Regions from separate parts of the Mesorhizobium sp. B2-8-5 genome, predicted to be linked through region 2. Evidence: riboswitches for the same ligand, from Rfam matches in the RefSeq annotation. Region 2 holds a riboswitch; the other holds the start of a gene.

The links. Region 2 has a riboswitch for thiamine pyrophosphate ahead of thiB (thiamine ABC transporter substrate binding subunit). Riboswitches for the same ligand answer to the same signal wherever they lie in the genome.
Region 1: another riboswitch for thiamine pyrophosphate. It lies ahead of FJ430_RS24845 (YkoF family thiamine/hydroxymethylpyrimidine-binding protein); the one in region 2 lies ahead of thiB (thiamine ABC transporter substrate binding subunit).

What each region holds. Positions count from the first base shown of each region.
Region 1 is NZ_CP083951.1:5,041,714-5,047,551, forward strand. It holds gene FJ430_RS24830 (ABC transporter substrate-binding protein) at 1-72, opposite strand, end outside; gene FJ430_RS24835 (ABC transporter ATP-binding protein) at 69-842, opposite strand; gene FJ430_RS24840 (ABC transporter permease) at 839-1,663, opposite strand; gene FJ430_RS24845 (YkoF family thiamine/hydroxymethylpyrimidine-binding protein) at 1,773-2,381, opposite strand; TPP riboswitch at 2,372-2,484, opposite strand; gene FJ430_RS24850 (hypothetical protein) at 2,704-3,048, shown strand; gene FJ430_RS24855 (hypothetical protein) at 3,202-3,411, shown strand; gene FJ430_RS24860 (porin) at 3,418-3,918, opposite strand; gene FJ430_RS24865 (porin) at 3,939-4,439, opposite strand; gene FJ430_RS24870 (DUF2934 domain-containing protein) at 4,812-5,057, opposite strand; gene FJ430_RS24875 (hypothetical protein) at 5,177-5,386, opposite strand; gene FJ430_RS24880 (DUF1236 domain-containing protein) at 5,518-5,817, opposite strand.
Region 2 is NZ_CP083951.1:1,355,943-1,361,780, forward strand. It holds gene FJ430_RS06560 (ABC-F family ATP-binding cassette domain-containing protein) at 1-1,065, opposite strand, end outside; gene FJ430_RS06565 (thiamine diphosphokinase) at 1,076-1,720, opposite strand; TPP riboswitch at 1,857-1,962, shown strand; gene thiB (thiamine ABC transporter substrate binding subunit) at 2,014-3,015, shown strand; gene thiP (thiamine/thiamine pyrophosphate ABC transporter permease) at 3,240-4,856, shown strand; gene thiQ (thiamine ABC transporter ATP-binding protein) at 4,853-5,641, shown strand; gene FJ430_RS06585 (M48 family metalloprotease) at 5,795-5,838, shown strand, end outside.

The sequences.
Region 1 (5,838 bases), 2.8 Mb from region 2:
GTGCGTGACGGCCCCGGCAAGAGGCAGGCCGGCGGCCAGAAACAGCGCCTGGCGGCGGGTCAGATCGGTCATTTCAATTCTCCATCGGATGGTCGGAAATTCGGATCGGACTGGCCAAGCAGCGTGTCGAGGATGCCTGCCTCGATCGCCGCGGCCTCGCGGGCAAGCGCCGCGCTCTCGGTGCGCGGGCGCGGCAGCGGCACGGCCACCTCACGCACCACGCGCGCGGGCCGTGCCGAAAGCACATAGATACGGTCGGACAGAAGCACTGCTTCGCGCACGTCATGGGTGATGAGCAGCGCCGTCCAGCGATAGTTTCGCCACATCGTCTCCAGCCAGCGCTGCATGGCGGCGCGGGTGAGCGCGTCGAGCGCGCCGAACGGCTCGTCGAGCAAAAGCATGTCGCGCTGCTGCACCACGGTGCGCAGGAGCGCGGCGCGCTGGCGCATGCCGCCGGACAGTTCGGCCGGCCAGGCGCGCTCGAAGCCGGCAAGGCCGAATTCGGCGAACAACGGCGCCACGCGCTCGCGCGCCGCGCGCCGCTTCATGCCCTGGACTTCGAGCCCCAGCGCCGCATTGTCGATAACGCGCCGCCACGGCATCAGCGCGTCGCGCTGCGGCATGAAGGCGAAGCGGGCGCCATCGAGCGGCGCGCCGTCGAAGCGCATCTCGCCCTCGCCCCGGATCGCGCCGGTGAGCAGTTGGAACAATGTCGACTTGCCGGCGCCGGAAGGACCGAGGATCGAGACGAACTCGCCCGCGCCGACATGGAGAGAGACGCCGGCCAGAACCTCGAGCGCGCCGAAGTTCTTTCGCACGTCGCGGAGCTCGAGCCGGGTCATGGCCGGCCCTCCCCGACAGGCTTGCCGCCGTCGCGCCCCGCCCTTTCGCCCTCTGCATTTTCCCAGGGCATGGCGAGACGCTGGACGAGCACGGCGAGGCCGAACAGCGCCAGCGTCAGCGCCGAGCTGACCGCGACGGCGGCAAGCACCAGGTCGGGGCGGAAATTGTTCTTGGCGCTGAGCATGTAGATGCCGAGCCCCTTCGCGGCGCCCGCGTATTCGGCGAAGATGGCGCCCACCACGGCATAGGTGATGGAGATGCGCAGTCCGGCGAAGAAATAGGGCAGCGCCGACGGCAGCCGCGCCAGCCAAAAGATGCGCCAGCGCCCTGCTCCCATCGCGGCGAGCATCTGGCTGATCTCCTTGGCCGTGGCGGCATAGCCTTCGACCAGCGCCACCATCATCGGGAAGAAGGTGACCAGCGCCACGAGCAGGATTTTTGGCAGCAGCCCGAAGCCGAACCACAGCACCACCAGCGGCGCGATCGCCACCAGCGGCAAGGTCTGGCTGGCGATCAGCAGCGGGAACAGCGCCCGGCGCAACGGGGCCAGGAAGTCGACCAGCGCCGAGAGGATGAAGGCGGCAACGAGCGAGCAGGCAAAGCCCGCCAGCGTGGCGCGGATGGTGGGCAGCGTGTTGTCGGCAAGCGCCGAGCGGTTCTCCCAGGCTTGCGCCAGCACGCGCGAGGGCGCGGGGAGCACGGTGGACGCGATGCCGCCGAGGCGGGCGTAGAGCTCCCAGGCGATGAGGAGAAGAGCGAAAGCGATGGCGGCGGGGAAGATCCTGGCGAAGGCGGAAGCAAGGGCTGATCTCCCCCGCAAGGGGGGAGATTGGACGGCACCCCGGCTTTCGCCAATCTCGGAAGACTCTTCTTGCGGTGTAGAACCGAACGAAACAGCCATCACATCTACCTCGGCAGCGCTACGCGGCTCAAACCGCGGTCGGGCTGTTCGCCGAAATCGTTATGTCGAGCGTCACGTGGCCCGCGCCGGGGCCGAAGCGGCAGAAGGCTTCGGCGAGCGTGGCGAACACCGCGCCGGCATCGCCGCGCAGCCTGGTGCAGAAATTCTTCGAGCGGTCGAAGACGCCGGAGTTTTTCAGGAAGTCGATGCAGCCATAGATCTCGTCCATGTGGTCGCCGGTGCCCATCACATAGAGCGAGAATTGCGCCGCCACCGGCTGGTCGGTCGAGGGCGTCGCCTCGACGGCGCGGAGCGCGGCGCGCTTGCGCTCCTCAAGCGGAATCGCCGGGCCGCCTATCTCGTCCGAGCGGCAGATCGGGTCGTCCGGCTCGCCGGGGCAGCCGCGCGAGACCGCGGCCGACAGCACGCAGTGCCTGCCGCTCTTCGCCGCCGCGACGAACAGGTCGCGCATGGCGGGAAAAAGCACTTCGGGCGGCCCGACCAGCAGCGTCGAGATATCGTCGGTCTCGATCCTCAGCCTGTCGCGGTAAGGATCGAGCGCGCCCAACGCGCCAAGGATGACGCCGACGAAATCGTCAGCCATGGGATAAAGGGAAATCTGTGCGCCGGAAAACATGGCCCGCCTCGCTCCGCTGGTATTATCCAGATCAGCTTTAGGGTCCGGAGGCTTGCCGCCGCCATCTCAGCCCCGACCGTACGGAGCACCCCTGTGGATGGCCGCGTTAAAGCACTGTTCGAGCGAATGGGAAAGCGGTTTTTTGCGAGGCCAATTGAGCCAAGGGCCCCATCTCCCTAAGGGAGATGCCGGGTTACAAGATTTTCGCAGATTTCTTATAACCGCGGTATCGCAACCGCAGTGTCGTTCAAAATGTACGAATCCGGCTTGATTGTTTTTCGTACATAAAGTACGATATTTCCCTTCCTTTGAGGGGACTTGCTTGAATACCGCGAACCGTGGCGCTTTCGCCGACCTCTCCCGCCCTTTGCTCTCGCCACTGCCGTTCGCCGAGCGCGAACGCGTTGCCGGCGCCTGGCGCATGGCCAGCCAGGACATCGCCGACGACATCCGTTTCATCCGGCAATATCTGAAGGTGATCGCCGAGAAGGACGAGCGGCTTTCGACCGGCACGCTGGTGCATGGCCGCGCCTATGTCGAGGCCTGCGCCGCCTGGCTCCCGGAGACGGTGGCGCGGTATCTGCGCAATCTCAGGCTGATCAGCGAATGCGAAAGCGCGATGATCGCGGCCCGCATGAGGTTTGCCCGGTCGAGCGATGCGTGGTGAGGCAGGCAGCTCCCCCTACAACCCTTGGGCCGCCCGTCGAAAAATGCATCGTTTCATACAATTGGCAATTGGTGGACGCGGCTGAGCGGCGGGTGGTTAAATTCGTCTCAGGCGAAGGAGGGTAAAGCCGCGTACCAGGGAGGAACTCGTTTGATGGACCAGCGTATCGACATCGACATACAGCCTGACGACCAGCCCTACGAAGTCACGTCATTCGCCAGAAAGCATGGCCTGACGATCCCCGTCGCGGACGCGGTGCTTTTCGCCAGGGGACCGTCGCCGTCGCGGACCGCCTGCGATATGGCGGCGCTGGCCCTCATTTGCGCGGTCGCGCAATACGCCGGAAAGCAAGGGAGACGATAGCCTCCCCTACCAGCTGAACTGCAGCCCCACATTGCCGCCGACCTGGCTGCCGGCGAAGGCAATGCCGAGCGTGCTGGTCAGCCGGCCCCCATGGTCGAAGCCCTCGCTCAGCACCGCGGCGCCCGTGATGCCGAAGGCATTGGCATAGCCGGCATTGCCCCAGTTGACGCGCACACCGAAATGCTCGCCCTGGACGAGATCGGGCGCTGCGAGCGCGGCCGAGATCGAGGCGTTCTCAAAGGCGCGCGTGATGCGGTTGTCGATGTCATCGACGTGGGCCGCGAGCGCCGTCTTACCGACCTCGGTCATCTCGCCGCCATTGCCGTCGTCGACCTGCTTCTTGGTCACGCCAGTCTGGGCATTGATGCAGGTGTCCGTGCCCGGGCTATAGTAGTAATTGGCTCCATAGGCGGAGCAGATCTTGACATACGCGACTGCCGCCTGGGATGGCGCCGCAAGGAGCGTTGCCGCGCCGAGGATCGCCGGCGCAAGAAGATATCTGAACATTGATTGCCCCTCGGTCGCGCTTACCAGGTGAACTGCAGGCCGGCATTGCCGCCGACCGTCTTGCCGGAGAAGCCGACGCCCGCGGCGCCGGCCAGCCGACCGTTGCCGCCAGGCATGAAGCCCTCGCCAAGAACCGCCGCGCCGGTGACACCCATGGCGTTGGATTGACCGGCATTGCCCCAGTTGACGCGCACGCCGAAATGCTCGCCCTGCACCAGGTCCGGGCCGGCCAGCGCTGAGGCCACCGATGCACCCTCGAAGGCGCGCTGGACGCGGCGGTCAATGTCGTCGACCTTGCTCGCCAACGCCGTCTTGCCGTCGACCACACCGTCCTCCGTCAAGCTGCGCGTCTCGCCCGTGTTGGCATTGATACAGGTGGCGGTGCCGGGACTGTAATGGTATTGCGCGCCATAAGCCGTGCAGACCCTGACGTACTCGACCGGCGCTGCCTGGCAAGGCGCAGAGAGACCGCCCGCCACAGCTAGAAACGCAAATGAAATGACACGGTTGATACCCCGCATGCCTGATCCCCGAAGTTGGATGTTGAGAGAAAGCCTCGCATGAAAAAGGCGCATGCGAGCGCGCGGAGTCAACTGCGCCTTCCGCTCAATGCCTGACTTTTACTGGGAGCATTTCATCTATTGAACACATATTGCAGCCAAGCTACAGTAAACAGTTCAACCTGATCAGTAATTCCCCGATGATTTGCAGCTGTGGCGTCGAGGCTTATTAACACTCTCTAATATCAAGCGATGCCGGGCGATCTGCCCGGCAGGCTCGCCGAGGTGGGCCCGCGCAGCTGGCGCAGGCCGCGGCTTTGCAGGTCGCCGTCGCCGGTGGGTCAACTATGCGGCAGACGGTCTGACGACTGCCCGTAATCCTTTAGGACGCGATCAGCCCTTGGCTTTCGACTTGGGTGGCGCCTTGGGGGCCTTGGCAGGCTTCTCCGCCTTCGCGGCCTTCGGCTTCTCGACCTTGGCGGCAGCGGCCTTCTTGGCGGCTTTCTTCGGCCTGCCCGCCTCATCGATCTCGGCCGTCGCCTGGTCCCAGTGCTCCATATGCGCGCCTTCAGGCCGGCCGGCCTGCTCCCAAATCTCGTGCGCGCGTTGGCGAATGCGTTCGTGCCTGTCGTCCGTCACTTTGTCGCCTCCTACGGTTTGGGACTGTTCCCCAGCCAAACATTAGCCCAATTTTCGCGTGCCGTCTTGGGTGTAGACGCGGCGCGCAAACGCATCTTGAAGCAATATCCGGTGATGGCTCACTTCTCGTCGGAAAGCACCGCGATGCCGAGATACGCGGCCTTCTTGACGATCAGTCCGGCCAGGTCGGCGTCGGAACGATCGGTTCCGGTGCGCTCGCGCAGCAGCGCGACCGCCTGCTTGATCGACAGCAGCCCATCGCCGCGTTCGGCCAGCAGTCTGTCGACTTGGCGGGCAATGTCAGGTGATTCGACGTGTGGATGATGCATGGCAACGACTCCTTCCGCGCTTCGTTGCCTCCCAAACCGCTGTTTATCTTAGGCCTTATGCCCGGATACGAGAAGAGCCCGATCCTTCCCCGATGCTCCGGGGAGAGGATCGGGCTCTTTCAGGACTAAATCTACTCGATCACCTGAACAACGCGGCGCGTGCCGGGATCGATCAGCACCGTATGGTCATTGACGACCGCATAGCGGTACTGGACGTCCGGAACCTGCTGCAGCTCGACGGTGTCAGGCACGGTCGAGCCGACGCCGAGCTCGAGGCCGAGCACATTGACCGAGGCGATCGGATGCTTGTGGACATATTCCCTGACCACGGTCTGCTGCTCGGGGGTGACGATCACCTCGTCCGCGGCCGCGATGCCGATGCCGGCCATCAGAGCCAGGCCGGCGACAGCTGGAATGAGGGTGGTTTTCATCGTTTATCTCCTGTTGCGTTG
Region 2 (5,838 bases):
CTCGCGCTTCTGGTCGAGCGTCGCGATCTCCAGATTGACGCCGAGCCGCACGGTGCCGGCATCCGGCGCCAGCTCGCCGGTCAGCATCTTCAACAATGTCGTCTTGCCGGCGCCGTTCGCGCCGACCAGGCCGACGCGGTCGCCGCGCTGGATGCGGGTCGAGAAACCCTTGACCACGGTGAGCTCGCCAAAGCTCTTGTCGATGCCCTTGGCCTCGATCACCAGCTTGCCGGATTCGGCTGCATCGCTCGCCACCATGGTGGCAGTGCCTTCGGCGCCGCGATGGCTGCGGAAGCGCTGGCGCATGGTCTGCAACTCGCCGAGGCGACGCATGTTGCGCTTGCGCCTGGCGGTCACGCCATAGCGCAGCCAGTGCTCCTCGCGCACGATCTGGCGGCCGAGCTTGTGCTGCTCGCGCTCTTCTTCTTCCAGCACCTGGTCGCGCCATTCCTCGAAATGGGCAAAGCCCTTGTCCAGCCGCCGCGTCTGGCCGCGATCGAGCCAGACGGTGGCGCGCGTGACGCGCTCGAGGAAGCGGCGGTCATGCGAGATCAGGATGACGGCGGAGGAGGTGCGGGCGAGTTCCTCTTCCAGCCATTCGATGACCGACAGGTCGAGATGGTTGGTCGGCTCGTCGAGCAGGAGGATATCGGGCTCCGGCGCCATGACGCGGGCAAGCGCGGCGCGGCGCGCCTCGCCGCCGGAAAGGTCGTTCGGACGCTCCTCGCCGGTAAGGCCGAGATGCTCCATCAGATAGGTGGCGCGATGCGGATCGTCGGCCGGGCCGAGGCCCGCCTCGACATAGGCGCGCACGTCGGCGAAGCCGTCCATATCCGGCATCTGCGGCAGATAGCGGACGGTCGCCGAAGGCTGGCGGAACACCTCGCCGTCCTGCGGCTCGATCATGCCGGCGGCGATCTTGAGGAGCGTCGACTTGCCCGAGCCGTTGCGTCCGACCAGCGCGATCTTCTCGCCAGCGGATGCGCTGAGCGCCGCGCCGTCGAGCAGCGGGGTGCCGCCGAAGGTCAGTTTAATGCCGTCGAGATTGAGGAGTGGCGGCGCCATGTCTGGAATGTCAGCTTTCTGGAAGAGGATAGGGGTGGGCCAGAAGCAGCGCCCGGCCGCGCTCCAGCGCGATGTCGAGCCGCCCTTTGACCTCGTTTGATATAGTGAGCGAGGAGCCGAACGCCACCTCGACGCGGTCGAGCGGCCATTTGGCGCCGGTCACCGTCAGGCCGGCGAGCTCGGAGAAGCCGAGCACCGAAAACAAGGTGCCGTCGTCATAGTCGAAGCCGGCCTTGCCAGGCAGGATGGGAACGCCTTCCTGCGCGCCGCTGGTCAGCAAGACCTCGGTGCCGGCCTCTGCCAGCCGCACGGCCAGCGCCAGGTGCAGGAAAGCATGGTCGGCGCGCTTGCCGCCGAAGGCGCCGGCCAGCACAAGGCTGGTGGCGCCGCGTTGGAGCGCTTCCGCTATGGCGAGCTCGCCATCGGTCATGTCCTTTTCGGCCGGAAAGACCTTTCGCGGAACGGCGGCGAGATCATCCGGCAGATTGGCAGGCACCGAGTCGAAATCGCCGACCCACAGCTCCGGCACCAGTCCAAGCATGCGGGCATGGCCGATGCCGGCGTCGGCGGCGATGACGCGCGAACCTTCGATCTGGCGTTCGAGCCGGGGCGTGCGGACAAGCTCGCCGCCAAGCAGGATGGTGAATGTGCCCATGGCCGTGGCCCTTACCAGCCCTCCAAGCGAAACGGAAGCCGGACGGCCCGCGCTTCGGTTGCGCGCCTGCCGTCCGAACATCAGCTGCCCGGCAAACTTCCGCTTGCGCGCCGCTTCGGCGGGGCCTATCTGTCGAAACGCTCTAACGGGGTGCCGGACGTGATCCGGCTGAGAGGCGATCAAGCCAACCCGCTGAACCTGATCCGGTTTGTACCGGCGGAGGGATTAGACGTTTCGGACCATCCGGCGCCTCAATCCTTGTCACTCGAACGAAGGAGGCGCCGATGCGCGCAATGCTGTCCAATCTCATTCTCGCAACCGGTCTTGTCTCGCTTCTGGCGAGCGTCGCGCCTGCAGAGGCAAGGGACAAGCTCACCGTCTATACCTATGAGAGCTTCACCGCCGACTGGGGGCCGGGCCCGGCCGTCAAGAAGGAGTTCGAGGCCGAATGCGGCTGCGATCTCGAATTCGTCTCGGTGGCCGACGGCGTGGCGCTGCTCAACCGCGTGAAGCTCGAGGGCGCCGGCACCAAGGCCGACATCGTGCTCGGCCTCGACACCAACCTGACGGCGGATGCCAAGGCGAGCGGCCTGTTCGCGCCGCATGGCGAAGTCTCCGGCATCAACGTGCCTGGCGGCTGGAGCGACGACACTTTTGTCCCGTTCGATTATGGCTATTTCGCCGTCGTCTATGACACACAGAAGCTGAAGACACCGCCCAAGAGCCTGAAGGACCTGGTGGAGGGCGCCGGCACGGACAAGATCGTCATCCAGGATCCGCGCACCTCGACGCCCGGCCTAGGCCTGCTCTTGTGGGTGAAGTCCGTCTATGGCGACAAGGCGCCGGAGGCCTGGGCAAAGCTCAAGACGAAGGTGCTGACGGTGACGCCGGGCTGGAGCGAGGCCTACGGCCTGTTCACCAAGGGCGAGGCGCCGATGGTGCTCTCCTACACCACCTCGCCGGCCTATCACATGGTGGCCGAGAACACCGAGCGCTATCAGGCGGCCTCTTTCGAGGAAGGCGAGTACCTGCAGATCGAGGTTGCCGGCATCACCACGACGGGCGCGAAGAACCCGCTGGCGCAAAAGTTCATCGCCTTCATGACCGGACCGAAATTCCAGGACGTGATTCCGGAGACCAACTGGATGTTCCCGGCCGGCAAGACCGACAAGCCGCTCAACCCGGCCTTCGACAAATTGGTCAAGCCGACCAAGACCTTGCTGTTCAGCCCCGAGGAAGTGGCTGCCAACCGCAAGGCCTGGGTGGATGAGTGGCTGGCGGTGATGAGCAAGTAGGGCTGCGATGCTTGCGCCGAGGCCCCCCTCTCTGTCCTGCCGGACATCTCCCCCTCAGGGGGGGAGATTGGCTGTCACGCCGACTTTCGCCAATCTCCAATGCTGCAGGACTAAGCGGGGCGTCGAAGCTGCTAATCTCCCCCCTAGAGGGGGAGATGTCCGGCAGGACAGAGGGGGGCGCGAAGGAACGCGGCGCTCGTTAGCTCGAACTCAAATGGCGCAGCGTGCGACACGCGCGTGACTCCCGCATCCCCGCCGGCGTCATCGCCCTTGCCGCCATCGGCTTCCTTATTGGCGGCGCCTTCGCCGGCCTTGTCCTCGAAGGCGCGCAGGATCTCTCCGGCGCTGCCGCCGCCTTCGACGGCTACCTCCTGCGCGTCGCCCGCTTCACGCTGTGGCAGGCGGCTCTGTCGACGCTGCTGTCGGTCGCGCCGGCGCTGCTGGTCGCGCGCGCTTTGTCGAGACATCCGACCTTTCCCGGGCGTCGCCTGATCTTGCAGCTGTTCACCGTGCCGCTGGCCTTGCCGGCGATCGTCGCCGCGCTCGGCATATTGGCGCTCTATGGACGGGCGGGGTATCTTGCCGGCGTCTTCGCCGAACTTGGCGGTGGGGATTGGCCGGGAATCTACGGCCTCTCCGGCATCCTTGTCGCGCATGTCTTCTTCAACCTGCCCCTGGCCACGCGCCTCTTCCTCGAGGCGCTGGGCACCGTTCCCGCCGACCAGTGGCGGCTGGCGAGTCAGCTCGGCATGGGAGCCCGGCCGGCTTTCCGGCTGATCGAATGGCCGGTGCTGCGCGCGGCCCTGCCGGGGATCGCCGGGCTGGTCTTCATGCTCTGCATAACTTCCTTCACCATCGTGCTGACGCTGGGCGGCGGTCCGGCCGCGACGACGCTGGAAGTCGCCATCTACCAGGCGCTGCGCTTCGACTTCGATCCCGCGCGCGCCGTGGTGCTGACGCTGCTGCAGATCGCGCTCACCTTCGTCGTGGTCGTTGCGCTCACGCGGCTCGGCGCCAACACGGTCGGCGATGCCAATCTGCCGGTGGCGCCACGCCGCTACCTTTCGGCGGGACGGACCGAAAGCGTGCTGAACGCCGGCCTCATCGCGCTGGCCCTGCTGTTCGTCGCCGGGCCGATGCTGGCGACCGTGCTTTCAGGCCTTCAGGCCGACCTCGGCCGATTGGCGGACGAGGAGGCGGTGCGCCGCGCGACGCTCACCAGCGCGGGCCTCGCCCTGCTTGCGGCGTTGCTCAGCGTGACATTGTCGCTGGCGCTGATCGCGGCGCGGCGCGCGCTGGCCCTGCGGCGCCGGGCAGGCGGCGCCATGGGCCTGCTCGAACATGCCGCCGACACTGGCGCCGGCTTCGTGCTGGTCGTGCCGCCAATCGTCCTTGGCGCCGGCTGGTTCCTGGCGCTGCGCCACGTCACCGATGTCTTCGCCGTCGCGCCGGCCATGGTCGTCGCCGTCAACGCGGTGATGGCGATGCCCTTCGCCATCCGCGCCATTCGCCCGGCCTATGACGCGGCGAGCGAGCGCCACGAGCGGCTTTGCCTGGCGCTCGGCATATCCGGCTGGACCCGGCTCAGCCTGATCGACTGGCCGTCGCTCAGGCGGCCCCTGGCCACCGGCTTCGCTTTCGCCGTGGCGCTGTCGCTCGGCGATCTCGGCGTGATCGCGCTGTTCGGCAGCGATTCCGTGCAGACCTTGCCCTATCTGCTTTTGGCGCGCATGGGCAGCTACCGGACAGCCGACGCCGCGGGGCTTGCCTTGCTGCTTGGCCTCGTCTGCCTGATGCTGGTGGTCGCCGCCGACTGGCTGGGGCGGGAAGGAAAGTCATGACGACGAGCATCGATGGCGCCGCCGCGCAAAAGGGCCTCACCGTCGCGCTGGAGGGCGTCTCGTTCAGCTATGGCGAATCCTCCTTCAGTTTCGACGCCGAATTCGCGGCCGGCAGGATCACCGCCATCATGGGGCCGAGCGGCTCCGGCAAGTCGACGCTGCTCAATCTGATAGCCGGCTTCGAAACGCCCGATGCGGGCAAGGTGCTGATCGGCGGCGCCGATCTCGGCAACACGCCGCCTTCGGCGCGGCCGGTGTCGATGGTGTTCCAGGAAAACAATTTGTTCGCGCATCTTTCGGTCGAAGCCAATGTCGGGCTCGGCCGCTCGCCGTCGCTCAAACTCGGCGATGCCGATCGCGCCGACGTCACCGAGGCGCTGGCGCGGGTCGGTCTTGCGGGCAAGGAAAGGCGGTTGCCGCGCGAGCTTTCCGGCGGCGAGCGGCAACGCGTGGCGCTGGCGCGGGTGCTGTTGCGCGACCGGCCAGTCTTGCTGCTCGACGAACCTTTCGCGTCGCTCGGCCCGGCGCTGCGCGACGACATGCTCGACCTTATGGCCGGCATCCATGCCGAGCGCGAAATGACGGTGCTGTTCGTCACGCATCAGCCGGAAGATGCGCGCCGCATCGGCCAGGACGTGGCTTTTCTCGACGAAGGCACGATCGCGGCAACCGGGCCGGCGGATGATTTCTTCGATCGGTCTGGACCGGACGCCTTCCGGCGCTATATCGGCGATCGAGCCGGCACCGTTGCCGGATCACAACATATTGCCTGGAAGCGGACATAATTTACGGCCAAACCGGCAACGGGCGATCCGGCGTTTGCTTGCCTTGTCCGGGGGAGTGTGGCTAGGTCCGGCCATGCTAGTCCGGCTGGGCAGCGATTTGCCGAAAGAGTTCGAAAGGAAGCCGATCTGTCGACCGGCGCTGAGAAGGTTTGGATGAGGCCGCTGGCACGATTTCTCGCGCTGGCGAGTGTTGCCGT